Regions from separate parts of the Pantoea sp. X-Soil-MYKO-1289 genome, predicted to be linked through region 1. Evidence: predicted binding sites of a transcription regulator. Region 1 holds the regulator's gene; each other region holds the start of a gene.

Evidence for each region. The regulator LexA, encoded in region 1, represses DNA repair genes until DNA is damaged. The targets are predictions, from matches to a motif close to TNCTGTATGTACATACAGNA.
Region 2: the regulator LexA is predicted to act here: its motif matches at 3,005-3,024, upstream of uvrB (excinuclease ABC subunit UvrB).
Region 3: the regulator LexA is predicted to act here: its motif matches at 7,201-7,220, upstream of AC6I7Z_RS11855 (DinI-like family protein).

The regions. Positions count from the first base shown of each region.
Region 1 is NZ_AP036004.1:3,732,506-3,742,184, reverse strand. Features, by position in the region: gene AC6I7Z_RS17835 (Na/Pi cotransporter family protein) at 1-757, opposite strand, end outside; gene psiE (phosphate-starvation-inducible protein PsiE) at 1,046-1,456, shown strand; gene ubiC (chorismate lyase) at 1,526-2,038, shown strand; gene ubiA (4-hydroxybenzoate octaprenyltransferase) at 2,069-2,935, shown strand; gene plsB (glycerol-3-phosphate 1-O-acyltransferase PlsB) at 3,040-5,463, opposite strand; gene AC6I7Z_RS17810 (diacylglycerol kinase) at 5,592-5,960, shown strand; gene lexA (transcriptional repressor LexA) at 6,067-6,681, shown strand; gene dinF (MATE family efflux transporter DinF) at 6,812-8,134, shown strand; gene AC6I7Z_RS17795 (CsbD family protein) at 8,315-8,527, shown strand; gene zur (zinc uptake transcriptional repressor Zur) at 8,576-9,097, opposite strand; gene AC6I7Z_RS17785 (conjugal transfer protein TraF) at 9,543-9,679, shown strand, end outside.
Region 2 is NZ_AP036004.1:1,317,325-1,327,003, reverse strand. Features, by position in the region: gene AC6I7Z_RS06375 (gluconeogenesis factor YvcK family protein) at 1-900, shown strand, start outside; gene uvrB (excinuclease ABC subunit UvrB) at 905-2,926, opposite strand; gene AC6I7Z_RS06365 (hypothetical protein) at 3,539-3,730, shown strand; gene AC6I7Z_RS06360 (ABC transporter ATP-binding protein) at 3,816-4,538, shown strand; gene bioD (dethiobiotin synthase) at 4,542-5,210, opposite strand; gene bioC (malonyl-ACP O-methyltransferase BioC) at 5,207-5,962, opposite strand; gene AC6I7Z_RS06345 (8-amino-7-oxononanoate synthase) at 5,946-7,085, opposite strand; gene bioB (biotin synthase BioB) at 7,085-8,116, opposite strand; gene bioA (adenosylmethionine--8-amino-7-oxononanoate transaminase) at 8,204-9,496, shown strand; gene AC6I7Z_RS06330 (kinase inhibitor) at 9,583-9,679, shown strand, end outside.
Region 3 is NZ_AP036004.1:2,456,589-2,466,267, reverse strand. Features, by position in the region: gene AC6I7Z_RS11905 (glycosyltransferase family 2 protein) at 1-828, opposite strand, end outside; gene AC6I7Z_RS11900 (GtrA family protein) at 825-1,184, opposite strand; gene AC6I7Z_RS11895 (hypothetical protein) at 1,924-2,280, shown strand; gene zinT (metal-binding protein ZinT) at 2,360-3,004, shown strand; gene AC6I7Z_RS11885 (hypothetical protein) at 3,551-3,715, shown strand; gene AC6I7Z_RS11880 (helix-turn-helix domain-containing protein) at 4,025-4,651, opposite strand; gene AC6I7Z_RS11875 (hypothetical protein) at 4,792-5,181, shown strand; gene AC6I7Z_RS11870 (hypothetical protein) at 5,162-5,476, shown strand; gene AC6I7Z_RS11865 (hypothetical protein) at 5,561-6,400, shown strand; gene AC6I7Z_RS11860 (hypothetical protein) at 6,629-6,895, shown strand; gene AC6I7Z_RS11855 (DinI-like family protein) at 6,921-7,160, opposite strand; gene AC6I7Z_RS11850 (DUF6388 family protein) at 7,509-7,832, opposite strand; gene yedD (lipoprotein YedD) at 8,029-8,508, shown strand; gene amyA (alpha-amylase) at 8,558-9,679, opposite strand, start outside.

The DNA.
Region 1 (9,679 bases):
CCGCCAGCGATCCGAGCAGTTTGAACAGCAGACTGCCGAGCGCCACCCGCTTGCCGGCGGCGTTGGAGCCGCTGGCGTTCAGCATCGCCAGCAGGCCGCTGCCGAGGTTGGCGCCGATGACCAGACAGAGCGCGACTTTAAACGAAATCACGCCTGCGGCGGTCAGCGTGGCGGTAATCAGCACCGCCGCCAGGCTGGAGTAGCTGATAATGGCGAAGACCGCGCCGATAAGGGCATCCAGCAGAATATCGCCGGTCAGGCTGGAGAAGAGCACCTGTACTCCAGCCGCCTGCGTAATCGGCCGGGCAGCGCTGACAATCAGCTGCAGCGCCAGCAAAATCAGCCCCAGACCGATGCTGGCGCGCCCCATCTGACCGATGCGCGTCTGCTTGCGCGACAGGAAGAAGACCACGCCGAAAAAGATAAACAGCGGCGACAGCCAGGAGAGGTCGAAGGTCAGAATACGCGCCATGATGGCGGTGCCGACGTCGGCGCCCAGCACTACCACCAGCGCAGGCGTCAGGCCCATCAGCTTCTGCGCCACAAAGGAGGTCGCCAGCAGCGTGGTGGCGTTGCTGCTCTGCACCAGCGTGGTCACGCCGATGCCCGCCAGAAAAGCCATGGGTTTCTTTTCGATGCTGCGGCTGAGCACGCGGCGCAGGTCGGCGCCGAAGACGCGCATAATGCCGGAGCGCACGATATGGGTGCCCCAGACCAGCAGGGCGACGGCGGAGAGAAGATTAAGCAGGGTTAACACGTCATGCCACTCCACAACCGTCAGGCTAAAAAGCAGCAGAGAGCCAGCCTGACGGAAAGAGCAATCTGCAAAACGAACGGCCGGGCGGGCGCATTTTTTCCTGAATTTTAAGCGACCTGCGCGCGCTGCCGACCTTTTAACTGTAGACCAGTTCGCTGATACGGGAAGGGGATCGACGCTGCATTTTTGCCCACGGCGACGCGCGCCGCGATGCCGCTATCTTGTGATTCAGGTCACATTACAGCATGATGACGGTTCTTTATTAATAAGCCATTATCGAGGCGAATCATGAACCTTAAACCCACCGGCGGTCAGTACATCGCACTGGCGCTGCAATGGGTACTGAACCTGGGGCTGCTGGCGCTGGCGGTTATTCTGGCGGTGTTTCTGGGCAAAGAGACGCTGCACCTTGCCAACGTGCTGCTGAATGTCGGGGAACAGGCCTCCTCTTATCTGCTGATTGAGGGGATCGTAATCTATTTCCTCTACTTCGAATTTATCGCGCTGATCGTTAAATACTTCCAGTCTGGCTACCACTTCCCGCTGCGCTATTTTGTCTATATCGGCATTACGGCGATTATTCGGCTGATTATCGTCGACCATAAAAATCCCTTCGACACGCTCTGCTACTCCGGTGCCATCCTGATTCTGGTGGTGACGCTGTGGCTGGCGAACAGCAACCGCCTGAAGCGCGAATAGCTGCCGCCAGGTGTGCCCGCCGCGCCTCTGCGCTACACTGTTGCCCTCAAAATTGACGGGAGTGGTGATATGTCGCAAGAGGCGCTCAGCTTATTACGCGCGCTCAACTGGCTGCCATCCACGCATCCGACGCTGACCGCGCCGCTGCTGGACTGGCTGATGGAGGAGGACTCCATGACGCGCCGTTTCGAGCAGCACTGTCGGCAGGTGACGGTGCGGCCGATGCGCGAAGGCTTTATCAACGCCGATGAGCTTACCGATGAAAGGGCGCTTCTGCCGGACGATGCACGCTTCTGGCTGCGCGAGATCGTGCTGTGCGGCGATGACGAACCCTGGCTTATCGGCCGCACGCTGGTGCCGGAGAGCACGCTCAACGGCCCGGAGCAGATGCTGCAACAGCTGGGAACGCGCCCGCTTGGCCGCTATCTTTTCTCCTCTTCGACCTTAAGCCGCGATTTTATCGAACCGGGCAGCGTCGGCGCGCTCTGGGGACGCCGCTCGCGCCTGCGGCTGTCGGGCAAGCCGCTGCTGCTGACGGAACTGTTTTTACCCGCCTCGCCGCTCTATCGCGACCTGGCCTGAGGACGATTAAACGTGGAAAAAAGCGTACAGATGAGTAAGTTTCAGGCCTATAGCCGCCTGATGCGTATTGATAAACCGATCGGCACGCTGCTGCTGCTGTGGCCGACGCTGTGGGCGCTCTGGCTGTCGGATATGGGCGTGCCGCCGCTGTCGGTGCTGGTGGTGTTTGTGCTCGGCGTGTTTGTGATGCGCGCGGCGGGCTGCGTGATTAACGATTTCGCTGACCGCAAGGTCGACGGCTTCGTGAAGCGTACCGCAGGCCGACCGCTGCCCAGCGGCGCGGTCAGCGAGAAAGAGGCTAAAATCCTGTTTGTGCTGCTGGGCTTGCTGGCGTTCGCGCTGGTGCTCACCATGAACCTGATGACGATTCTGCTTTCGCTCGGCGGCCTGGCGCTGGCCTGGTGCTATCCCTTTATGAAGCGCTACACCCATCTGCCGCAGGTGGTGTTAGGCGCGGCGTTCGGCTGGGCGATTCCCATGGCCTGGGCTGCGGTTAGTGAGTCCTTACCACTAGAGTGCTGGCTGGTATTTCTGGCAAACATCTGCTGGACCGTCGCCTATGATACGCAGTACGCCATGGTCGATCGCGATGACGATATCAAGATTGGCGTCAAATCGACGGCGATTCTGTTTGGTCGCTACGACAAGCTGATTATCGGCCTGCTGCAGCTCGCAACCCTGGGTCTGCTGGCGCTGGTGGGACTGCTGATGCAGCTTAACGCCTTCTTTTACTGGTCGCTGCTCGGCGCCGCCGCGCTGTTTATTTATCAGCAGAAGCTGATTGTCCGCCGCGAGCGCGACGCCTGCTTTCAGGGCTTTCTTAACAACAACTATGTCGGGCTGGTGGTGTTTATCGGCGTGGTGCTGAATACGCCGCCGTTTAGCCAGCTGTTTTAAACGCCGTTTTTTAACGGGCACCCATGCCCACCGCGCAGGCACCTTCCAGGCAACAAAAAAGGGCGACATCTCTGTCGCCCCTGGTTTTTGCTGCCCGCGGCAGGCTACTCGTGCGCCACCGCGCTTTCGATGGTCAGCCGCACATCGCTGGTCACCAGATCGGCCAGAATATGCCAGGTAGCCTGCGTACGCTCGACGTCGGCGTCGCCGGTGTCGCTGATATAACCCTCATCGCGCAGCGTCAGCACCAGCGTGGTGAACACCGCCTTATCGAAAAACTCCGGCGCATTAATGCCGTGCAGCACCGAAAGACGCTGCGCCAGCATACGGCTCTCTTTCTCCAGCGTGCCGCGGTTGATGGTCGGTTTGGCGCTGAGGATCGAGAAGGTGATGGCGAAACGCTGCAGGGTCTCGCGGATGCCGGCGGCCAGCAGCTGCAGCGTGCGATAACGCGCGGCGGTGTGGCGCAGCTGTCCATCCTGCAGGGTGATCAGACCCTGACGCGCCAGCTCCTGACAGAGGGCGCTCAGCAGCGCCGGCAGCGCGTCGATTTCCCAGCGCAGGAATAGCTCGCTTTTCAGCATCGGGTAGATTAGACGCACCTGGCGCAGCAGTTCGGCTTCGCTCAGGTTCGGGTGCTGCTGAATAATGGCGGCGATCAGCGACGGCATGACCAGCATATGGTGAATATTGTTGCGGTAATAGGTCATCAGCACCGCCTGCTCGCGCGGCAGAATGATGATGTCGCCGATATTGTCCTGCTCGGTTTCGAACTTATTCATGCTCATGGCATGGTTCAGCAGCTCTTCCGCTGAAAGCGGCGGCACGGTCGATTCCGGCGAATAGGGCACATTGCGCAGCAGCTCGGTATAGCACTCAAGCTGCTCGATCAGCTGCTCGCGGGTTAGCGAACGCTGACGTGAGGCGAGCAGCGCGGTCACGCACAGGTTCATGGCGTTGGCGGCGCCCGCTTCATTGATGCGCACCATCAGACGCGCCGCGATATCGTTCACCGTTGGCGTCAGCCAGCTGGGACGCTGCGGTTCAATCGGATCGATGGCGTCGCGCCACTCCGGCACCTGCTTGTTGAGGTAGTTCACCAGCGGCAGCGGTTCGCCGAAGTTAACGTAGCCCTGGCCCAGATTGCGCAGCTTACGCAGGCCGCGCACCATCTGCATAAAGCCTTCTTTCTCTTTCGCCGCGCCGCGCAGCTCTTTGGCGTAAGTGCCCACTTCCATTACGTGCTCATAGCCGATATAGATCGGCACCAGCGTAATCGGTCGCTTGCCGCCGCGCAGCATCGCCTGCAGCGTCATCGCCAGCGTGCCGGTTTTCGGATCGAGCAAACGACCGGTACGTGAGCGCCCACCTTCAACGAAATACTCGACCGAGTAACCGCGGCTGAACAGCTCGCCGAGATATTCGCGGAACACGGTGGCGTAGAGTTTGTTGCCTTTGAAGGTGCGGCGAATAAAGAACGCGCCCAGGCGGCGGAAGATTGGCCCGGCTGGCCAGAAGTTCAGGTTGATGCCTGCGGCGATATGCGGCGGCACCAGCCCCTGGTGATAAAGCACGTAGGAGAGCAGCAGGTAATCCATATGGCTGCGATGGCAGGGCACATAGACGATCTCGTGGCCATCTTCCGCCAGCTGGCGCACGCGTTCGCCGCCGTTGACGTTGATGCCCTGATAGAGACGGCTCCACAGCCAGCCCATCACGCGATCGGTAACGCGGATCGCCTCATAGGAGAAGTCGGCGGCGATCTCCTCCATCATTTCGACGGCGTTCTGCTGCGCCTTCTCATGGGAAAGCTTTTTACTGCGCGCCTCTTCTTCCACCGCTTTTTCAATCGCCTTGGACTGCAGCAGCTTGTTGAAGAGATCCTGACGCGCCGGCAGACGCGGGCCGACCGCGGCTAAACGCTGGCGCGCGAAATGAATGCGCGCCACGCGCGCCAGTTTCTGCGCGATCGATTTGTCGGTGCCATGCTGCGTCGCCATCCAGCGCAGCGAAACGGTGGGGGAAAAGCGCACAAAGCTGTCGCGGCCGTGCCAGATAATAGCGAAGAACTTTTCAACCCCGTTAAGCTCGCGCAGGTGTGGCGCATCGTCGCCCTGAACCTCGCGGCCAGGCGCGCGCCCGAACATCACCGATACCGGCAGCATCTGGATATCGAGCTGAGGATTGCTGCGGTGCAGATCGAGGTACTCGTGGAAAATCTTCACCGATTCCGTATTCGGCCCGAAATGGGGGAATACGCGCGGACCGTCGTGGATAAACACGTGGCGCGGCAGCAGCGCGCCGTCGATTTCCAGCGGCGACAGCGGATCGGGCAAATTATGCTTCAGACACTGCTGGCGCAGCGTCAGCAAATCCGCCTTGGAATCGTATGGCAGCACGTACATAATCGGCCGCGTCGGATCGAGTCCATGTTCGGAAACGGGATCGCCCGGAATAGCCTTCGTTTTTACCAGAATAGAAAGTGGTAAATTCAACAATTTATAATAAAGTTTACGCCAACCTGACATAGACAACATGAAGCCTCTTGTTAGCAAAGCGCCGCAAGCATATCAGAAAGTGCTGCGAAGATCTGTGGTGGTGCCAAACGCACCTGGCCCAGACATTGACGTCAAACAACTAAAAGGGTTCCCTCGCAATGGCAAGTAATACCACCGGTTTACTCAGGATTGTAAAAGCGGCAGGCTACTCGTGGCAGGGGCTGCGCGCCGCCTGGCAGCATGAAGCCGCGTTTCGTCAGGAAGCTACGGCCGCCATCGTCGCGATCGTCATCGCCTGCTGGCTGGATGTCGACACCGTGGCGCGCATCCTGATGATCGGATCGGTGGTGCTGGTGATCATCGTCGAGATCCTCAACAGCGCGATTGAAGCGGTGGTCGACCGCATCGGCCAGGAGCGTCATCCGCTGGCGGGGCGGGCGAAAGATATGGGATCCGCCGCCGTCTTGCTCACTATCATACTGGCGCTGTTTGTCTGGGTCGCGCTGCTCTGGACCCATTTGCGATAGCCTTTCCAGAATTACCCAAATGGCTGTTATTTCCCTGGGTTTTGGTTTTCATTTCGCCAATACCTGTATATACTCACAGCGACTGTATAAACAACCAGGGGGCGGGATGAAAGCATTAACCACCAGGCAGCAACAGGTTTATGACCTGATTCGCGACCATATCAACCAGACGGGCATGCCGCCAACGCGTGCGGAGATCGCCTCGCAGCTGGGGTTCCGTTCCCCCAACGCCGCCGAAGAACACCTCAAAGCGCTGGCGCGTAAAGGCGTTATCGAGATCGTTTCCGGCGCATCACGCGGCATTCGCCTGCTGATGGAAGAGGAAGAGTCCAACGGACTGCCGTTAATCGGCCGCGTCGCCGCCGGCGAGCCGCTGCTGGCGCAGGAACACATTGAAACGCACTACAAAGTCGATCCCGACCTGTTCAAGCCCTCTGCTGACTTCCTGCTGCGCGTCGCCGGTATGTCGATGAAAGATATCGGCATTATGGATGGCGATCTGCTGGCTGTGCATAAAACGCAGGATGTACGTAACGGTCAGGTCGTCGTGGCGCGCATTGATGACGAAGTCACGGTAAAGCGCTGGAAAAAGCAGGGCACCGTGGTTCATCTGCTGCCGGAAAACAACGACTTCGAGCCGATTATCGTCGACACCCGCACGCAGTCGCTGACCGTTGAAGGTCTGGCGGTAGGCGTGGTGCGCAACGGCGAGTGGCTCTGACCGCTGGCCTTCAGACGCCTGCATCCCTTCGTCAGGCGTCTGTACGCTAATCTTTTCACGCGTCTCCTGCGGCTAACGTCGCGCCGGGGCCGCCTCGCTTCTTTTAACGTTTTCAGGCATGGACCGGCTGATGCGTCTCTTCTCTGCTGACGACCGACAACTCTGGCGGCTGGCGCTGCCGATGATCCTCTCCAATATCACCGTGCCGCTGCTTGGCCTGGTGGACACTGCCGTTATCGGCCATCTCGACAGTCCGGTTTACCTTGGCGGCGTAGCGATTGGCGCGACCGCGACCAGCTTCGTCTTTATGCTTTTACTCTTTCTGCGCATGAGCACCACCGGCATTACCGCGCAGGCCTTTGGCGCGCGGGATACGCAGGCGCTGGCGCGCGCCCTGACGCAGCCGCTACTGATGGCGCTGCTTGCGGGCCTGCTGTTTATCCTGCTGCGCGAGCCGCTCAGCGCGCTGACAGGTCGGCTGGCGGGCGGCGATCCGCAGGTGCAGGAGCAGGCCGCGATCTTTATTAATATCCGCTGGCTCAGCGCGCCGGCGACGCTGGCGAATATGGTGATCCTCGGCTGGCTGCTGGGCGTGCAGTACGCCCGCGCGCCGGTCGTGCTGCTGGTGGTGGGCAACGCGGTCAATATTCTGCTCGATCTCTGGCTGGTGCTCGGGCTGAAGTGGGGCGTGGCAGGGGCGGCGAGCGCCACGGCGCTGGCGGAATATGTTACGCTGGCGGTCGGACTGGCGATGGTGTGGCGCGTACTGAAGCTACGCGGCATCTCGATAGCGATGTTGAAAGAGAGCTGGCGCGGCGATATCAGCCGCCTGCTGCGCCTCAATCGCGACATTATGCTGCGCTCGCTGCTGCTGCAGCTCTGCTTTGCCTCGCTGACGCTTATCGGCGCGCGACTGGGGTCGGAAATTGTCGCCGCTAATGCCGTGCTGCTGATGTTCATCACCTTTACCGCCTATGCGCTCGACGGCTTCGCCTACGCGGTGGAAGCCGTCTCCGGCGAGGCCTATGGCGCGCGCGACGGCAAACGACTGCTGTCGGTGTGGCGCGCCGCCTGCCGACAGGCGGGCATGGTCGCGCTCGCCTTTGCGCTTATTTACGCGGCGAGCGGCGACGCTATCGTGTCGATGCTGACCTCGCTGGAGTCGCTGCGGCAGCTGGTCGATCGCTATCTTATCTGGCAGATCGTTCTGCCGCTGGCGGGCGTATGGTGCTATCTGCTGGACGGCCTGTTTATCGGCGCGACGCGCGGACGCGAAATGCGCAACAGTATGGCGATGGCCGCGCTGGGCTATTTCCTGACATTGCTGACTCTCCCCTGGCTAGGCAATCACGGTTTATGGCTGGCGGTCACGGTTTTTCTTGCGCTACGCGGCGTTTCGCTTTGGCTGATCTGGCGGCGTGAATGGCGCTTAAAACGCTGGTTTCAAAGTTAATTTGCGCGCGCAGCGGCAGCCGTAACACGCTGCGCCTGACGGATTATTCTGTATTTATGCGCCGGTTGCCGATTCGTCTACTATAATTACCTTACAACAGCGCGACACAGCAGCGCTTTGTATTGTCGTACTGCCAATGTGTGGTGGTATGTAAAACTAAGGATGACGTGGAGGTCTGACATGAATAAAGACGAAGCGAGCGGTAACTGGAAGCAGTTCAAAGGCAAATTCAAAGAAAAATGGGGCAAGCTGACCGACGATGACATGCAGGTTATCGAAGGTAAACGCGATCAGCTTGTCGGCAAAATTCAGGAACGCTACGGTTACGCTAAGGATGAGGCAGAGAAAGAAGTCTCAGACTGGGAAACCCAGAATAAAGATTACCGCTGGTAATCTCCTCGCTCAGGCTTGATCTGAGCGATCGGCACAGGGAAGTGCCGCTTACCCTCTTTTTCCGCGCTTTTTCCCTTCAGACTCATGATCGTGACTGCAGCTATCCTGATGCGTACAGGCTTCAACCTCCGCACATCGGGTACAGAGTCCATGTGCCTCAATTACGCTATGGCGTAACGTGAAGCGCGCCTCGCCAGCCAGATCGGCAATGATATTCTCGACGCCCTGCGCCTGTTTTTCCGTGACCGCCGCGCAGCGATCGCAAACCAGCATCACCGAAGTATGCGCCGGCGCCTCGAAATGATGGCAAACCACGTAGCTGTTGTTGGATTCCACGCGATGGATAAATCCCTGTTCCAGCAAGAAATCGAGCGCGCGATAGACCGTCGGCGGCTTCGCCTGCGGCTCGCTGGCGCGTAGCTGATCCAGCAGGTCGTAAGCGCTAATCGATCCATGCTGCGCCGCCATCAGACGTAACACCTCAGCGCGCTGCGCGGTTAGCCGCACTCCGCGTTGCAGGCAGAGTTTTTCCGCCTGAGTCATGATTTTTTCTGGCGTCATTGTCGACATGGTGATTCTCCGCTGAAAACGAGATGTTATCTTATCACAGCAGACGCGCTTGCGCTGAAGTTGCGCGCTTTCAGCACAATCCCTGTTATGACCTATTAATATCAATGCATTAGGATAAAAAGCAGAGGATGAAGTTGGTTTTGTGACGCTAATCAGTGCCAACATCATTGAGACATTAACTAACAAAACTAGAGTTTTGCTTTACAACTCACCAGGTTAAGCACTAATGTTCATGAGGCCTTAAGCAACTGCTGGCCTTAATATCCTTTTTGACTACCCCGCTAAATAATAAAAGCGCCGATTTGTAGCTAAAACATCCAATCCGGCGAATAACAATGCTGTTTCGACTCAATTCACAGCAATGAACCGTTAGCCGCGATTCACAATAGCGCTAACGACAAATTCCGATGATGAATGTTTTCCTGATCAAGGTGATGGCAGACAAATGGCGAACAAAACCACCCGGCGCTCTGCGCTTTTATATCCTGCTGTTTTAAACGCGCTCTTTATCTCCTCTTCCGCTATGGCCGCGGGGACCTGGTACGACGCGCGCAACGACGCGATGGGCGGTACAGGCGTCGC
Region 2 (9,679 bases), 2.4 Mb from region 1:
CGAACTTTGGCAGACCTCGATCGCGTAGTGGCGCTGGGCGGCGGACACGGGCTGGGTCGCGTGATGTCAGCCCTGTCGCCGCTGGGCTCGCGCCTGACCGGCATTGTCACCACCACCGATAACGGCGGCTCTACCGGACGCATTCGCCGTTCCGAAGGCGGCATCGCCTGGGGCGACATGCGCAACTGCATCAATCAGCTGATTACTGAGCCGAGCGTCGCGTCGGCGATGTTTGAATATCGCTTTGCCGGCAACGGCGAGCTTTCCGGCCACAACCTGGGCAACCTGATGCTTAAGGCGCTGGATCACCTCAGCGTCAGGCCGCTGGAGGCGATCAATATCATTCGCAACCTGCTCAAGGTCGACGCCTTCCTGATCCCGATGTCGGAGCAGCCGGTCGATCTGGTGGCGTTAGACAGCGAAGGCAATATGGTTTACGGCGAAACCGATATCGACGCCATGACGCAGCCGCCGCAGGAGCTGATGCTGCACCCGAACGTGGCGCCGACCCGCGAAGCGCTGGAAGCGATCGCCGAAGCGGACCTGATTCTGATCGGACCGGGCAGCTTCTACACCAGCCTGATGCCGTGCCTGCTGATGGAGGAGATGGCGCGCGCGCTGCGCCGTACGCCCGCCACCATGGTGTTTATCGGCAATCTGGGACGCGAGCTGAGTCCAGCCGCCGCCAGCCTGACGGTGGCGGATAAGCTGGCGATGATGGAGAAATATATCGGCAAACGGGTGATTGATGCGGTGGTGGTCAGCCCGGCCGCCGATACCGCCGGCGTCGAGAACCGCCTGATCGTGCGCGAGCCGCTGGAGGCCGCCGATATTCCCTATCGTCACGACCGCCAGCTGCTGCGGCTGGCGCTAGAACACGCCATTCAGCGCTTTAGCTAAGCCGCTACGAGGCGGCGATAAAGAGTTCGCGCAGCTGGTGCAGCTTGTCGCGCACGTTCGCCGCCTCTTCGAACTCAAGGTTCTGCGCGTGCTGCTGCATCTGCGACTCCAGCTCGTGGATCTTCTTCTGCAACGCCTGCGGCGTCAGCGCCAGATAGCTGGCGTCCGCCTCGGCGGCGCCGCGGCTGCTGGCTTTGGCCTTGCCGCGCGTCTTGATGACGTTCTGGCCCAGCTCGAGGATATCGGTGATCTTCTTGTTGAGCCCCTGCGGCACAATGCCTCTTTCCTCGTTGTACTTCTGCTGCTTCTCGCGACGGCGTTCGGTCTCTTCGATGGCGCGCGCCATCGAGTTGGTGATCTTGTCGGCATACAGGATCGCCTTGCCGTTAACGTTACGCGCCGCGCGCCCGATGGTCTGGATCAGCGAGCGTTCAGAGCGCAGGAAGCCCTCTTTGTCCGCATCGAGGATCGCCACCAGTGACACTTCCGGCATATCCAGCCCTTCACGCAGCAGGTTGATCCCCACCAGCACGTCGAACTCGCCAAGACGCAGATCGCGGATGATCTCCATACGCTCGACGGTATCGATATCTGAGTGCAGATAGCGCACCTTCTCGCCGTGCTCTTCAAGATATTCGGTGAGATCTTCCGCCATACGCTTGGTCAGCGTCGTTACCAGCACGCGCTCGTTGATGGTGACGCGTTTGCGGATCTCCGACAGCAGATCGTCTACCTGCGTCGCCACCGGACGCACCTCCAGCAGCGGATCGAGCAGACCGGTCGGACGCACCACCTGATCGATCACCTCGCCGCCCGACTTCTCCAGTTCGTAGTTGCCCGGCGTCGCCGAGACGTAGATGGTCTGCGGCGCCAGCGCCTCAAACTCTTCAAATTTCATCGGACGGTTGTCGAGCGCGGACGGCAGGCGAAAGCCATACTCCACCAGCGTCTCTTTACGCGCGCGGTCGCCCTTATACATCCCGCCAATTTGCGGGATGGTGACGTGCGATTCATCGACAATCAGCAGACCGTCGGCGGGCAGGTAGTCGAACAGCGTCGGCGGCGGCTGGCCCGGCCCGCGCCCGGAGAGGTAGCGCGAGTAGTTTTCGATGCCCGAGCAGTAGCCCAGCTCGTTCATCATCTCCAGATCGAACTGGGTGCGCTGCGTCAGGCGCTGCTCTTCCAGCAGCTTATTGTTCTCCAGCAGCACCCGGCGGCGATCCGCCAGCTCGACTTTGATATCTTCCATCGCCTGCAGAATACGTTCGCGCGGCGTCACGTAGTGCGTTTTGGGATAGATAGTAAAGCGCGGCACGGTTGAGAGGATCTGCCCGGTAAGCGGATCGAACAGCGACAGCCGCTCAACCTCTTCGTCGAACAGCTCGACGCGCAGCGCGGTATCTTCCGACTCCGCCGGGAAAATATCGATCACTTCGCCGCGCACGCGGAAGGTGCCGCGCTGGAACGCCTGGTCGTTGCGCGCATACTGCAGCTCCGCCAGACGGCGCAGAATGCTGCGCTGGTCGATAATCATGCCGCGCGTCAGGTGCAGCATCATTTTCAGATAGAGATCGGGATCGCCCAGGCCGTAAATAGCGGAAACCGACGCCACGACGATAACGTCGCGACGCTCCAGCAGCGCCTTGGTGGCCGACAGACGCATCTGCTCGATATGTTCGTTTACCGAGGCGTCTTTTTCGATAAAGGTGTCGGAGCTGGGCACATAGGCTTCAGGCTGGTAGTAGTCGTAATAGGAGACGAAGAACTCCACCGCATTGTCGGGGAAGAACTCTTTCATCTCACCGTAGAGCTGCGCCGCCAGGGTTTTGTTCGGCGCCAGCACCATCGCCGGCCGGTTGAGATCGGCGATAACGTTGGCGACGGTAAAGGTCTTGCCGGAGCCGGTCACGCCGAGCAGCGTCTGATGGGCAAGACCATCCTCCAGCCCCTCTTTGAGGCGACGAATCGCCTCTGGCTGGTCGCCGGAGGGCTGGAAGGCGGAATTTAGTTTAAAGACTTTACTCATGAGATGCGGTTCCTGCTGAAGAATGCGGCGGCTAGCCGAGTCATTTTACTCTGCCGTGGCGATTTTGCCAGAAAATAATACTGGATAAATTACCAGTAACGCGGCACAGTAAGACGCTGGCGCGGCGCGGCCTCCTGCTGGCTGTAACAGCGCCACAACATTTTTGCCGTTGCGCAAGGTTATCCCCAGCCGGAGCGGATTTATAACATTTGTCAAGAGACCGTCATTAAATTTCAGCTCTGTTACGCAGCGGAAAATTCTCAGGCTTGTTTTTTATTAACTATCTGTTTTTTATATTAATAAGAGAAAAGCCCAGTTTCTCAGCATTATGTAACCAGGCCGCGTATTTCCTCGCTTGCGCTCTGTTTTCACTGTCTAATGCACAAGGTTATCCACAGGAATGGTGGATAACTGAAGGCAGCCCTTTCGCCATCGGCTGTGCATAATTTTTTGTCCTTAAGCCGCCCGCGTGAAAAAAAAATATTTCCGCTTAAATTCCTACCGAAAACGTGGCGGTTAACTATGCTTTTTCAGCCCGCCGCTGAATTTTCGTCCAGCCGCGACTGCCTTTAAGACCAGTTAAATTCAACAAGCTGCCTGACGGCAGCCCCATTGCACCAGAAACGTCAAGTCATCAGCACCGTGAAAGTGCAGCGCCCTGATTACCCGAAGCAATTGTTAAGCATTTTTCATCATTTCCGGGTGAATTGCGCCCTGCCGGTGCTTCTCGACCTGCAAAATGATTCTGGCCCGGTAATTGCAGCGTTTATCCAGAGAGTTGAGGAAGGTAAAGCAAGGCGATAATCGCGATACCACTACCGTTGAAGACTTGTTTGCCAGACGTCAAAGAGCGGAAGCATTCAGGCAAGATCTGTAAGAGGAGAGTCAGATGCTGAGTTTACGTTCGGTGAATCAGTTTTACGGGCAGAACCATATTCTGTGGGACGTGGATCTCGACCTGCCGCCCGGCACCTGCACCGGCGTGCTGGGCCGTCCAGGCATGGGCAAAACCACGCTGGTAAACTGCATTATGGGTCGCCTGCCGATTAACAGCGGGTCGATGACCTGGCAGGAAGATGGCTCGCCGCCGCGCGATTTGCTGCTGCAGCCGGCCGAACAGCGCGCGCGTATGGGGATCGGCTATGTGCCGCAGGGCCGCCATATTTTCTCGCAGATGAGCGTAGAGGATAACCTGTTGATCGCCCTGCTGGCGGGCAGCGGTCAGAGCGACAAACCGCACGTTATCCCCGAGATGGTGTTCGATCTGTTTCCAGCGCTCTATTCGCTGCGGCAGCAGCGCAGCGGCGAGCTGCCCGTAGATCAGCAGCAGCAGCTGGCGCTGGCGCGCGCGCTGGTGCTGCGGCCCAGATTGCTGATCCTCGACGAGCCGACCGACGGCATGTCGCCCTGGCTGGAAGAGGAGATGGGCAACCTGATCCGCCGCCTGAATCTCGATTACGGCCTGACCGTGCTGCTGCTGGAGCAGCGCGTCTCGCTGATCCGCCGCGTCGCCGACTACTTTTTGCTGCTGCACCGCGGCCGCAACGTCGCGCAGGGACGCGTGGCGCAGCTGGACGATCTCACCGTCAGTAAGTGGCTGACGGTGAGCTGAACGCTAGCTGGGCAGCGTGATAAAGCGGCCGCAGTCCGCCTGCGCCGCCGCATCGGGCAGCCAGGGAATTTCGCCGAGAAACGGCGCGGGAATGCGCTGTTTCAGCGTCGCCATATAGGCCTGATGCCGCTTGCCCGGCGGCTCGATATCGTTAGCGATCCAGCCCGCCAGCCGCAGGCCGCGCGCCTGCACCGCATCGGCGGTCAGCATGGCGTGGTTGATGCAGCCCAGTTTGACCCCGACCACCAAAATCACCGGAAGCTGCTCCTGCGCCACCCAGTCGGCGTAGGTCTGCGTCTCCGACAGCGGCGTGTACCAGCCGCCTGCGCCCTCTACCAGCACCCACTCCGCCTGCGCCTCCAGCGCGCGCAGCCCCTGTGAAAGCAGGTCAAACGCGATCGGCCTGCCCTCTTCCGCGCTGACGATATGCGGCGCCGTCGGCTCGAGAAACGCCAGCGGATTCACCTGCTCATAGCGCAGCGCCAGGCTGCTGTAGCGCTGCAGCGCCAGCGCGTCGCCGTTGCGCACGCCCTCCGGCGTGACGTCGCAGCCGGAGGCGACCGGCTTGTAGCCGGCGGTGCGATAGCCCGCCGCGCCCGCCGCCTGCAGCAGCGCGCCGCTGGCGACGGTTTTGCCCACCTCGGTATCGGTGCCGGTAATAAACCATTTCATCGTTGCGTGACTCCAAAAAGCAGTTGATAAGTCAGACGGTAGCCCTGCGCATCGCGCGGCCACTGCGCCTCAAGCTGCGCCAGCCGCTGCCGCGTCAGCGGCGCGCCGTCCCGGCCCTGGTGCAGATGCGTGGCGCCGATGCCCTTCAGCGATCGCATGGCGCTCAGGGCGTTGGGAAAATGCATCACCTGCGTCTGACGGATAAAGCGAAGGTTGAGCCCAGCGCCCGCCGCGCGCACCTGCTCCTCGGTCAGAAAGCGATTGGCGTGCACGCCGGGCCCCAGCGACCGCCAGGCGGCGTGCACCTCCTGCAGCGAGCCGGCCAGCAGCGTTGAGAAGAGCATGACGCCATCGGGACGCAGCACGCGGGCGAACTGCTGCAGCGCGGTGCGCAAATCGCTGCTCCACTGCACCGCCAGATTGCTCCAGACGCAATCGACGCTCTGGCTCGCCAGCGGCAAGGCGTCGATGTCGCCCGCCAGATAGCCGCTCGCCGCGTCGAGGCTGCGCGCCTGCTGCAGCATCTGCGGCGAGAGATCGAGCGCCACGACGCGCTGCCCGCGCTGTTGCCAGAGGCGGCTGTACCAGCCGGTGCCGCAGCCCGCGTCGAGCAGATCGCCATCGGCCAGAGGCGGCGCCAGCGCCAGCAGCGCGTCGCCGCAGCGGCGCTGCAGCTCGGCGTGCTGTTCATAGTGGCCCGCCGCGCGGCCAAACGCGCGCGCCACCGCCGCTTTATTAACCCGCAGCGTCATGCAGCGCCTCCAGCAGTGCGTCGATATCATCCGCCCGGTGGGCGGCGGTCAGGGTAATGCGCAGCCGCGCGGTGCCGGGCGGCACCGTTGGCGGCCGGATGGCGCTGACCCAGCAGCCCGCCTGCGCCAGCCGCTGCGACAGCGCCAGCGCGGCGCCGTTTTCGCCGACGATCAGCGGCTGTATCGCGCTTTCCGAAGGCATCAGCGCCCAGGGCAAGCCCGCTGCGCCGCGGCGAAAGCGCTGAACATTGTCGCTGAGCCGCTGACGCAGCGCGTCGCCGCCCTGAATCTCATGCAGCGCCGCCAGCAGCGCGCTCGCCTGGGCGGGCGGCATCGCCGTCGAGTAGATGAGGTGGCGCGAGAACTGCAGGAAATAGTCTGCGGTCTCGTCATCGCACAGCAGCGCCGCGCCGCTGACGCCAAAGGCTTTGCCGAAGGTCACCACCAGCAGCTCCGGCTTCACGCCCTGCCGCCAGCAGCTGCCGCGCCCCTGCTCGCCCACCACGCCGATGCCGTGGGCGTCATCCACCAGCAGCCAGCCGTCGGCGCGGCGAGCGGCGGCGGCGATCGCCCCCAGCGGCGCGCTGTCGCCGTCCATGCTGAAGATCCCCTCGGTGATCACCAGGGTGTCGCCATCGCACGGCGTCGCCAGCCGCTGCGTCAGGCTCTCAACATCGTTATGGTGAAAGCGGCGCAGCGTGGCGGGCGTGTGGCCTGCCGCATCAAGCAGCGACGCGTGCGCCAGCTTATCGGCGATAAGGCGATCCTGCTTCTGCGCCAGCAGATGTACGATCGCCTGATTGGCGGCGAAGCCCGAGATAAACAGCAGCGCGCGCGAATAGCCGAGCCAGTCGGCGAGCTGCGCCTCCAGCTCCGCGTGGCGGCCGCTATAGCCCGTGACGTGCCCCGACGCGCCGGCACCCGGCGCGCCCTGACGCCAGCCGGCGATCACCGCCGGATGCTGGCTCAGGCCGAGATAGTCGTTGCTGGAGAAGTGAAGGTATCTCTTTCCCTCTACCTGCAGCGTGCGGGTATCGTTGTGCGCCACCCGCCGGCGCTGCCGCCAGCCGTCAGCGGCGCGGCGCGTCTCCAGCGCCTGCGCCATACGCGTGGAGAAGCTCATTACAGCGCCGCGTTGTAGAACTGTTCGGTATCGGCGTGGAACAGCTGCTCGCTCAGCTGCTGCTGCTGTTCGTTGTCGCCGTGCGCGGTGTGAGTATGTTCAGGATTGAGGCCCAGCTTGCGGAACAGCAGCAGGTCTTTATCCTCTTCCGGGTTCGGCGTGGTGAGCAGCTTGCAGCCGTAGAAAATCGAGTTGGCGCCCGCCATAAAGCACATCGCCTGGGTCTGCTCGCTCATCTGCTCGCGGCCCGCCGAGAGGCGCACGTGCGAGGTCGGCATCATGATGCGCGCCACGGCGATGGTGCGGATAAAGTCGAACGGCTCGACGTCGTCGTTATCCGCCAGCGGCGTGCCCTTGACCTTCACCAGCATATTGATCGGCACGCTCTCCGGCGGCGTCGGCAGGTTCGCCAGCTGCACCAGCAGCCCGGCGCGATCGCTTACGGTTTCGCCCAGCCCGACGATGCCGCCCGAGCAGACTTTGATACCGGCATCGCGTACTTTGCCGAGCGTATCCAGCCGCTCCTGATAGGAGCGCGTGGTGATGATGCTGCCGTAAAATTCCGGCGAGGTGTCGAGGTTATGGTTATAAAAATCGAGCCCGGCGCCCGCCAGACGCTGCGCCTGCCGATCGCTTAGCGTGCCGAGCGTCATGCAGGTTTCCATTCCCAGCGCCTTCACGCCCTGCACCATCTGCTCAAGGTAAGGCATATCGCGGTCGTTGGGGTTTTTCCACGCCGCGCCCATGCAGAAACGGCTCGATCCCGCCGCTTTCGCTTTGCGCGCCGACGCCAGCACCTCCTGTACCTCCATCAGCCGTTCAGATTCCAGGCCGGTTTTATAACGGGCGCTTTGCGGGCAGTATTTGCAGTCCTCCGGACAGGCGCCGGTTTTGATCGACAGCAGCGTGCTGACCTGAACCTGACGCGGGTCGAAATGCTGGCGGTGAACCTGCTGCGCCTCAAACATCAGCTCAAGAAAAGGTTTATCAAACAGCGCCTGCGCCTGCGCCAGAGTCCAGTGTTGTGCCATTGCCTACTCCAAAAAAAGGGTGTCATCCCGACAGTTAACGTGGTTATACTTGTAAACTAAATCTTTTTATTTTGGTTTACAACTACCATGTTTACCCCTCAGGACGCTGAATTCGATCGCCAGCACATCTGGCATCCCTATACCTCGATGCGCGATCCGCTGCCCTGCTATCCGGTAGTCGCGGCGCAGGGCACGCAACTGCAGCTGGCGGACGGCCGCGAACTGGTGGACGGCATGTCCTCCTGGTGGGCGGCGATCCACGGCTACAACCACCCCCGGCTGAACCGGGCGATGCAGGATCAGATGGCGCAGATGTCGCATGTGATGTTCGGCGGTATTACGCATCCTGCGGCGGTGGCGCTCTGCCGCCAGCTGGTGGCGATGACGCCCGCCGCGCTGGAGTGCGTGTTCCTCGCCGATTCCGGCTCGGTCGCGGTGGAAGTGGCGATGAAGATGGCGATGCAGTACTGGCTGGGACGCGGCGAAACGCGCCAGCAGTTTCTTACGCTGCAGCGCGGCTATCACGGCGACACCTTTGCGGCGATGTCGGTATGCGATCCCGATAACTCGATGCACAGCCTGTGGCGCGGCTATCTGCCGGAGCACCATTTCGCCGCCGCGCCGCAGTGCCGCTTTGACGATATCTGGGACGAGCGCGACGCGGATGACTTTGTCCGCCTGATCGAACTGCACCACGCCAGGCTAGCGGCGGTAATACTCGAGCCAATCGTTCAGGGCGCGGGCGGCATGCGCTTCTATCATCCGCGCTATCTGCAGCGGGTGCGCGAATGCTGCGATCGCTATGATGTGCTGCTGATCGCCGACGAGATCGCCACCGGCTTCGGCCGCAGCGGCAAGCTTTTCGCCTGCGAGCATGCAGAGGTGACGCCCGATATTCTCTGCGTCGGCAAGGCGCTGACCGGCGGCATGATGACGCTGGCGGCTACCCTCGCCACGCGCCGCGTCGCCGATGGCATCAGCGACAGTCCGGCGGGCTGTTTTATGCACGGGCCGACCTTTATGGGCAACCCGCTGGCGTGCGCCGTGGCCGCAGAAAGCCTCTCTCTGCTTAACGAAGGCCGCTGGCCGCAGCAGGTGGCGCGCATTGAACAGCAGCTGCGCGATGAGCTGATGCCGCTGCGCGACGCGCCGCAGGTGGCGGATGTGCGCGTGCTGGGCGCAATTGGCGTGGTTGAGACGCGCCGTCCGGTGAATATGGCCGCGCTGCAGCGCTTTTTCGTCGAGCGCGGCGTCTGGATCCGTCCGTTTGGCCGCCTAATCTACCTGATGCCGCCCTATATCATTACGCCGCAGGCGCTGCGCCAGCTGACTGGGGCGATTGCCGAGGCGCTGACGCGGGAGGCGCACTTTAACGCCTGATCGGCGCTAACGGCTGGAACCCTTTCCTTTTTTCGCTAAGATGGAAAACGTTGATACGGAAGGTTTATCACAACCGAGGAGAGAAGATGCGCGTTTACAGTAATGATTTTAACGACGGCGACAAGATGCCGGAGCGCCAGGTGTTTAACGGCATGGGCTATCAGGGCGACAATATCTCCCCGC
Region 3 (9,679 bases), 1.3 Mb from region 1:
TAGCTGCACGCCGCCAAGGAACAATATCGAAACTAAAATAGATGGGTAGCCACGAACAGGATTTCCAAAAAATAAAGTGTCGAGTATCATCCACATGCCATAAATGAAAGATATCGATGCTACAGCTAGCCCTATATATGTCCACACACGTAATGGAAACGTAGAAAAGCTTGTAATCCCCTCTAAAGCCAGATTCCATAATTTCCAGCCATTGAATTTAGATGATCCCGCTGCACGTTCAGCTCTGATATATTCAACAACTTCTGTTTTGCCACCAACCCATGATAACAACCCTTTCATAAAAAGATTTCGTTCTGGCAAAAGTTTTATATTTTCAACGACCTCTCTTGACATAAGCCTAAAGTCGCCAACATTTTCCTCTATTTTGGGCTTGCTTATCTTATTATGTAGCTTATAAAATAATTCAGCACTTTTACGCTTAATGTGGCTGTCTGATGAACGGTCAATACGTTTTGCTAAAACCACATCAGCCCCTTGCTGCCATTTCTCTATCATCAGCGGGATAACATTTATTGGATCCTGAAGGTCTACATCAATTGGAATTATAACGTCACCTGTTGCCGCCTCAAGCCCTGCAAACAAAGCAGGTTCTTTGCCAAAGTTTCGAGTAAATGAAATATTTTTAATGAGTTTATCATGGTTGGCAAAAAGTCGAATGACTGCTTCAGTACTATCTGTACTTCCATCATTAATGAAAACTATTTCAACCTCGTGCTCTGCAAAGGCCGGAAAGCCACGGACCTCTTGATGGAAAAGTGGTATGGATTCTTCTTCATTGAAAACTGGAACTACAAGTGAAATTTTCATTTCCGCTCCTTGAAAACCACAAATTTTGAGTAAATGAAGCCACAAACCAGGCTTATCATCGAGAAGATGATAAGTGTTGCGACAGGATTAGCATGGGTTTGATCTGCATACCAGCCAACAGCTGAAGCCATGCCTCCCATGAAAAAGAGATAAAGCAGATAACGCATGGTTGTCGCTTCAGCGCTAAAGGTCCACTTTGCGTTAGCAAAGAAAGAAAACGTAACTGCGAAGCAGAACGCGGCAAAGTTCGATAGAGATTGCGTCTGGCCTTCTGCATACAGGACAGTGAACACCATCCAATGAATGAGCGTATTAATTACGCCCACCGAGGCATATCGAGCGAATATCTTAACCATTAGGATTATCCCCATCTAAAGAAGGTGCAGATCTTGTCACCAGTTCGGCAGTAAGGCAAGAATGCGTAGAGATGCTTAATGAGTCCAAATCAGACGGCTACAGAGCATCGATACAGGACGTCGAACCAGATAGTCTACATGGCGGCTAGATGAAACTTAACCCCTTCCGTATACCTTATCGAAACATTATCTTTTAATGCCATTACCCTTACACGTATAGATCCGCAAGGATTAGCCAAAATGCCCCGCGATCCTGCTGCTTTGTATAAAAATTTATCGTTTTATATTTAAGTTTTTGATTTGTAATGATATTATTTAACTTTTGCATACAGCTCAGCTTTTTTCATCGAACACTCATGGTCACCGTGAAATCATCATGGCAAAAGCTCGCTTTAATTGCGTAATTGCTCACATATGTGCTGATAGGTTAAGGGGGGGTAGAGATTTTTTCTGAGAGCAACTTACTCAGGCGGTGATAATAACGGTTGGTTTGATGAAATGGGAAGTGAATAAGGTCCGATTCCTAAACACGCAAAGACGTACATCCTGGGATACTCCCGACCCACAAAAAGAAATCGCAAGTGCCCTATATTCATTCAATTGATTAAATATCTCTTGAGGTACGATTCTGATAAATCTTTCGTTCACTGTATCGACTTATGCCTGAGATATTGCCAGATAAGATGAATAACATGCTGCGTAACTCTCTAACAACCGGCACGGCAAAACACATATCCCTATGAAAATACTCATAATCGCAGCCGTGCTGCTGCTCTCCGCCTGCGCAACCAAACACTACCCTCAGGCCTCCCCGGTAACGGATGAAGAAGCGGTGACGCTGAACTGCCAGGCGCTGGAGCAGGAAATCGTCAATACGCGCCACATCCAGCAGGAGATCACCGAGACCGGCAGCTTTGACTACCGCACCGTACTGGGCTTTATGGGCGATCTCGGTATCGGCAACGGGCTCGCGCGCCACAACGCCAGCGAAAAAGCGAAATCACGCCTGGCTGAGCTGCAGGCGCTGCGTGATGTGAAGTGCGCGGCGGCAACAGATTCAAAATCAGAGGCGCAAGGGCTTTTCCATTCCAGCTAGCAAGAGGCCACATGCAAAGCTTGTTTTTAGAAATGTTATATCATAACATTTTACACTCTTTCACTGATGGAGGGTAAATATGTTGGCTAGCAAAGGGAAAATCATCGCATTGGGTCTGCTGCTTAGCGGGCAGGCTATGGCCCATGGCCACCACGCGCACGGCCCAGCGCTGTCGCAAACAGAGCAAAAAGCGGCCGAAGGGGTGTTTGACGATAAAGATGTCAAAGATCGCTCGTTGTCCGACTGGGATGGCGTATGGGAATCCGTCTATCCGCTGCTGCAGCAGGGAAAGCTGGACCCGGTCTTCGCGCAGAAAGCGCAGAAAGAGGGGCACAAAACCGCAGAACAGATTAAAGCCTACTACCGCAAAGGCTACACCACAGAAATCGAGCGGCTGGGCATTGAAGATGGCGTAATCGAATTTCACCGCGGCAATAGCGTCGCCTCCTGCCGCTACAGCTATGCCGGACATAAAATCCTGACCTATGCCTCCGGGAAAAAAGGTGTTCGCTATTTGTTTGAATGTCATGACAGCAACAGCCAGGCGCCGAAATATGTGCAGTTCAGCGATCATATTATCGCACCGCGCAGGTCGAGCCATTTTCACCTTTTTACCGGCAATGTTTCTCAGCAGGCGCTGCTGGAAGAGATGGATAACTGGCCCACATATTATCCCTGGCAGTTAACACAGGAACAGGTGGTTGATGAAATGCTGCATCATTAATATTACTGAAACTGAATAAAGATATTCAGTCAGGTATTTTCCCTGAAGAGCGAAATATTATTTAAGCCGGTACGTGAAGTCTGGCTAACGACGGTTTTCAGACAGCAGTCTCGCCGCAAGCCTTGCTGCATCGGCTCCTGCGCTGAGGCGTCTTACAGGCATAATGGTCGCAGCAGAGATGACTATCGCCATAATATTACCTGCGCGTGACCATTCTCTTACTGAATTAAATATATTCCGGCGACAATCGCGCTGACAGAGATAATATGTAACAGTTCGGTCATGAGCTTTTCCTCCAGTGCTGTCTCTTATTTCATTGAAGAAGCTATAAAGCGATCCGTCAATAAACAGAATCAAATTTATTTGCTCTAACAACGGGTGCCTTTATAAATCAGTACGAGGAACACAGCCTGTCCAGTAAGCCAAACGGCAACGGTGTTATGTTTGATCTTTTACGCTTCGTTCACGTTTTAGCAAGCGCGCGCGTATATTAAATAGTCACAGCACTAAACTAAATATACCCAATAGGGGTAACTGGAGGTGCGTATGTCAGAACGTCCCGATGATATCGATCCCATTCCCGGCAGCGGCCAGCTCCCGGGCGGCGTAGAAGATATACCTGGCAGTGATGGGGATGAGATGCCCGAAGATGATGAGTATGTAGAAGATGATATTGCGGATGATGATGAGGATGAAAATCTGAATCCCTGATGTGAAAGCCGTCTGCGGACGGCTTTGTTCATTAACGCGCGCAAAAAATTGCCCGCACAGGTAAGCGGGCAAGTCCAGTCAAGCAGAACTCTCGATTGCATTACGTAAAGGGTATGCGCATAGCGCCAGATTATCTTCTCACCTGCGCCAGGATAAAGAAACGCAGCAGCAGGCATTCGTCACAGGAAATTCTTATGGGCAAAAAAAGCCCGCTCAAGGCGGGTGAAATCGTTACAGGGAATTATCCCCATGCCTGCCAGGACGCTGCTTCGCGGCGAAAATTCGAGCGAAGCGGAAGAGGTTAACGGCTCACTGCGCCGCATCGCGATAGCGTCGCCACTCCACCAGCGTTCCCAGCACAGACAGCGCCTGCTCCGATGAGCGCAGCAGCGGGTAATCCTCGTTCAGCGGCGCCAGCTCAAAGCTGTTATGACTGCGCGCGCGATATTTCCGCAGCACATACTCGTTCTCTCCATTAAGCGCCAGCACCAGATCCCCTGGCTGGGGCGGTAATTCCGGATCGATAAGCAGCAGATCGCCACGCAGGCACTGCGGCGCCAGCGCATTGTCCCACAGCGTCAATGCAAAGCTGGTGGCAGAGTAGCTGCGATCGGTGGGGATCCGCCGGAAGATCTCAACCTGCGTCGCCTCGGCGAGCCAGTCGCCAATCTGTTCTCTCTCCAGAAAGGGCAGGCCCGTTTGCGCCTGCGTTTGTACAGTAAATACCGGTCCATCTCCGTCTACCAGCCATGCTGGCGCGCAGCCCAGCACCTCTGCGAGCCGCAGCAGGTTTTCTCCGCGCGGCAGCGTTTCCTCTTTTTCCCACTGCGATATCGCTACATGGGAAACCGAGATTTTTTCCGCAACTGCTTTTTGCGTCAAATTCAGTGCCTTACGGCGGAAGCGAATACGATCGCCCGTGGTTTCTTTTTCCATCTTCTTGACATCTCCTGAGAGCCAGACTTAAGTATACTTAAGCTGTGAATTTAAGCAATCTTAAGTTGCGGCGAGGGAGGCGCTTTGCGTTTTACGCCTGACGTCAGCAGCCGTTACCCGTCGAGGTACAGAGGTGAGGCATGGAAAGTAGTCTGATAACCAGTGTTGGCGCGTTAGTTCTTGGGGGCGGAGCGGCCGCGCTTTTCTGGAAGCCGCTTATTGCAGGCATCGCTTCTATTGTCACCAGCAATCGTGCCGGTGGAGAAATCATTACCAGCTACAAGGAGCAGGTCCTACTCCTGAAGGAGAGCAATGCGCTGCTCCGCCAGGAGAATGACGATTTACGCGTACGTCATGATACCAATTTACGACGGATATCTACCCTGGAAACCGATCTGCGCTTAATCAAAAACGCGCTCGGCATTCTGGTGGTCATGACCGATGCCGATCAAAACAGCAAGTTCCGTAATGAAATCGACAGGCTGATTTCTACTTTAGAGGAGCGTAGCGATGGCCGAGATACACAGTGAAATAAGACCGGTGAGCCACAAGCGCAAAGTCATGCTCGGCGTGCTTATGCTGGGCATGTCGTTGGTATGCATTGTGATGACCATCCTTTTCTTATATGTCAGCAGCACGGCTAACCAGCGCGTTGAGGATATTCGACGAGAAGCGCGCGAGTCCGCCGCGCGACGTGAAGCCAAGGTAGATGAGCTGTCGAAGCAGGTGTCCGTGCTGCAGAAAAAGCTGGATACGCTGCCCGATCAGACGGTCGACAAGGTGAAGCGAGTCGTCATACAGGATGAAAATGCTACGAAGCCCTAACAGGAGAGTCTAATGCGAATTTTTAACCTGATTGGTGAAGGCTTTCATGCCCTCCGATCGATCATCATCACTAAGGAGTCTGCCATGACCGATACCAGCATCATTAACTCAACCACGCCAGCAGGCGACGCCGAGCTGCCGCAGTTTGCCATACCTGACGCCAGTGTGCCGACCGATCCGCAGCTGCAGCGTTTATCTTCCCCCTCAACGGTGGCGCCAGCCACCTCTGAAGAGACGCCAGGCGAAACCCATGTAGCGCCTGATGCGACGGCGCAGCACACACCGTCGCCGTCGGCGGAGCAGAACGCTGTGCCAGACGCTTCAGCCTCACAGCCTGCGGATCAGACCGCTGCGCCGGAGGCCGCTGCTGTGCAGCCTGCGGATCAGGCGGCAACGCCCGACGCTTCAGCCTCACAGGCTGCGGATCAGGCGGCAACGCCCGACGCTGCCGCCGCGCAGCCTGCGGATCAGACGGCTGCGCCGGATGCTGCCGCCGCACAGCCTGCGGATCAGACCGCTGCGCCGGATGCCGCCGCCGTGCAGCCTGCGGCTCAGTCCGCGACCCCAGAGGCCGCAGAGCAGAGCGCGCCCTCGGACGCGACCGCTCAGCCCGCCGATCAGCCACCTGCGGCTGACGCCGCCGCCGATGCGCAATCCCAGGCGCAGACACCCGTGGCGGATGCCGCTGCCCAGCAGGCCAGCGCGCAGGCTGTTAACGCTGCTGTTCAGGAAACGGCGCCCGTAGCCGATTCCGGCAGCCCTGCGGGGTCGTCCGCTCAGCCCGCCGGGAATGAGGAGCAAAGCGACTTTAGCGCAGGGGTAAAAGATTTCGGCGCCGCTTTTGATTTTGTACAGCAAGGGATTGAGCATCTGGGCACCGCGGCCAGAAAGGAGCTGTTCGAACTGGCGCGTAAATATCTCTAATCGCTGAGCGGATAAGGCACGAAAAGGGGACAACGCGTCCCCTGTTTTTTATCACGAGGGCGCTTCTGGCGGCGTGGCGGGGCTAAAGAAGAGAAGGGCGCTTGAGTCAGAAATCGCGAGGATAAGGCGCCACTTCCGAATATTCTTAAGGCGGCTTCGTTATATTCCACTATCTTTAATCATTGACGCGAGATATTTATTGGTTAAAACAGCAAAAGGAAAAACAGCATGAGTGATTCAGTGGAAACGAAAAGCAAAACTGACTACCTGCGCGATGTGACCTCGCAGCTGAAAGAGATGCGCCACTACGCGCAAACCAATACCGAGACGCTTTCCAGCCACTGGCTCGCGTTCGATGCCGGCGAATATAAAGATCCGGAGTTTGCCGGGCGCATTGATGCGCTGCTGAACAAACAGGGCACGCTGCTGGATGACCTGGACGCCGCGATTCAGGATATCGAAATCGCCATTAACCACAGCGAGCAGGAGAAATAATCCTGCTCCCGGCGGTGGTCGGCGCTTAGTCGGCCACCAGCCACATTTCCGCCTCGTCAAACATCTCTTCGACAATGCGCGCCACCGTGGCCTTATCGTTCTTGCTCAAATCGGTTTCGATGGCGTTGCGCTCCATCGGCTTTACGCGCACCTCAATCTCCGGGAAGACGCGCTGCACGCGCTTTTCCAGCTCCCGTAAAATCATTTCGCGCGCGCCTGGCAGGCCGGCTACGTTACGCTTATCGTAAATCAATTCCACAAACATACTGGTATTCCATACAGGGAAGAAATTCGCTGGCACATCATACTGTAAATCCAACCAGTGACAAGCCTCGCAGGCGTATTGAGCGCTTTTTTTTCGGCGTGATGCGCAAATTCTTCGCAGATAACAAAGCCGGGAAGGGGAACGGAGGGCAAGAAGAGAAATACAGGGAAAAAATCAAACCTCTGGAGGTGGAAATCCAGCAACACCTCCAGAGGCGGTGCAAGCGCACCATTCGTTCAAGGACAATCACGACCGAAGTCGTCCAGTAAAGTTATACAAGTTTTATCTTCTTGTACAATTTAATCCTGATTTATTTTACTGGTTGGAGGTGTTGCCGCTTTCGGTCGCTTAAAGCTCGTTCTTAATGCAGAACTCCTCCCAGGTCATTCCCAGCGATTCAGCATGCAATTTAAGATAATTTTCAATGGCTTCGGCGGCCACCGCTTTATCCGGCTCCGCAAGCTGGATAGAGAAGATCATGCCGTCGAGATTTTTCTGGCGCAGGAAGGCGGCGTAAATACGTTCCGCATGCCATTCGCGCAGCTGGCGCAGCGACATATTGGCGTGGCGCGCGTCGCTCTCCGTCAGCTCATCGAGCGCGGCCTGAAAATCGGCATGGGCGGTAAAAAACATCTCGCGCGCCTGCGCGTAGTAGGCTTCTGGCGTTTTCATAAGGTTTCCTGAAAGATTAATTGCGGTGCAGCGCGCCAGTGTAACTCAGCCTCCAGCCCTTGTCAGGACGCCGTTAAACAGCCGCCTGGAGGAAAAAAAAGTGGCCGTACGAGGCGAAGCAGGACGTAGATAGCTTGCGGAAAGCAGGCGAAAAATTATAACTTAGCCGCCATTGAAGCGATCTCAGGGATTAACGATGAAAAAGTGGATGCTGACGACGGCCGCGCTGGCGCTGGCCGGCTGTGCGCAAATCAACAGCTATCAGGATGCGGTGCAGACGCCGGCGCCCGCCAGCCTGCAGGGCACCTGGCAAACGGTCGGCCCGCAGAGCGGGTTGCGCAGCGATCGCGCGCTGGGCACGCTGATCGTCAATGCGGATGGCAGCACGCTTGACTGCCGCCAGTGGATGCGCGTTATCGCCAAGCCGGGCAAGCTGACGCTGCTCAGCGGCGATTACGTTAACGTCAACCGCCAGTCGCGCGTGATGCCTTTAGAGCTGGATGGCGGCGAGCTGCGCTATGACGGGCTGACGCTGCGTAAGGTCGAGCGCCCGACGGTAGAGTGCCAGCAGGCGCTGGATGAGGTGGCGAAACAGCCGAATGCGGACGTGATCCAGAACATCGAGCCGGAAATCCTGAAGTCCGCCATCACGCAGGCGAACGAAAACAAGCAGTAATCCCGCCGCGCCTTATTCCGTCAGCTGCGATGGAATAAGGCGCGTCACGTTACTCCGCCAGCACCCAGACGCTGACGCTGCCGCCGTTGCAGCGCACCACGACCGTGCCCTGTTCATCAGCGGTGAGGATCTCGTCGCGATGACCTAAATAGTCGCGCCAGGCTTTACCGGCAAAGCCGTCGCCCATCGCCACGCTTTTCTCGCCCTCTTCGCCGTTCGACATAATCACGATGCAGCCCGGCTGTTCAGCGGTGCCGCTGCGGCTAAAGGCTACGCAGTTGGGATGATCGAAATAGTCGGTTTGCGCGCCCCAGCCATAAGCCTGGCGAGCGCGGATCAGCGCTTCCAGCTCTGGAATGGCGGGCATTTCGACGCGGTGGGTATCGCCGTCGCCGCCTTCATCTTCGTAGCTGGCGCCGAACAGGTCGGGATAAAACACCGTCGGCACCCCTTGCTCGCGCAGCAGAATCAGCGCGTAGGCGAGCGGCTTGAACCAGGCCTCGACCGGCGCCTCCAGCGACTGCAGCGGCTGGGTGTCGTGATTGGCGACGATGGTGACCGCATGCCAGGGATCGGCCTGCACCAGCGAGTTGGCGAAGATCTGGCTGAGATCGTAGTCGCTGCCCTGAGTAGAAGCCTGATGGAAGTTCATATGCAGCGGCGCGTCGAACAGCAGGGTTTTACCCTCGACCTGCTGGATATACTCCAGCAGCTTATCAGTCTCGAACGACCAGTACTCGGCGACGATAAACATCGGCTCGTCGGCGACCTCCTGAACGTGATCGATCCACTCTTTGTAGAACCAGGCGGGAATATGCTTCACCGCATCGAGGCGGAAGCCGGTGCAGGGCAGCTGTTCCCTGACCCAGCGCGCCCAGTATTTCAGCTCTTCGCGCACGGCGTTGTTGCGGAAGTCGATATTGGCGCCCATCAGGTAGTCAAAATTGCCCAGCTCGCTATCGACCTGATCGTTCCAGCCGTCGGCGGTGTAGTCGTTAACGATCTTGAAGACGCCGTTTTCATCCGGGTTTTCGATATGGTCGACGCCGCTAAAGCATTTGTAGTCCCAGACGAATTTGGAATATTCGCCCGCGCGCGCCGGGAAGCTAAAGCGCGTCCAGGCTTCGCATTCGATGACTTCGTCACTGATTTCGTCGCGGTTGTCGGGGTT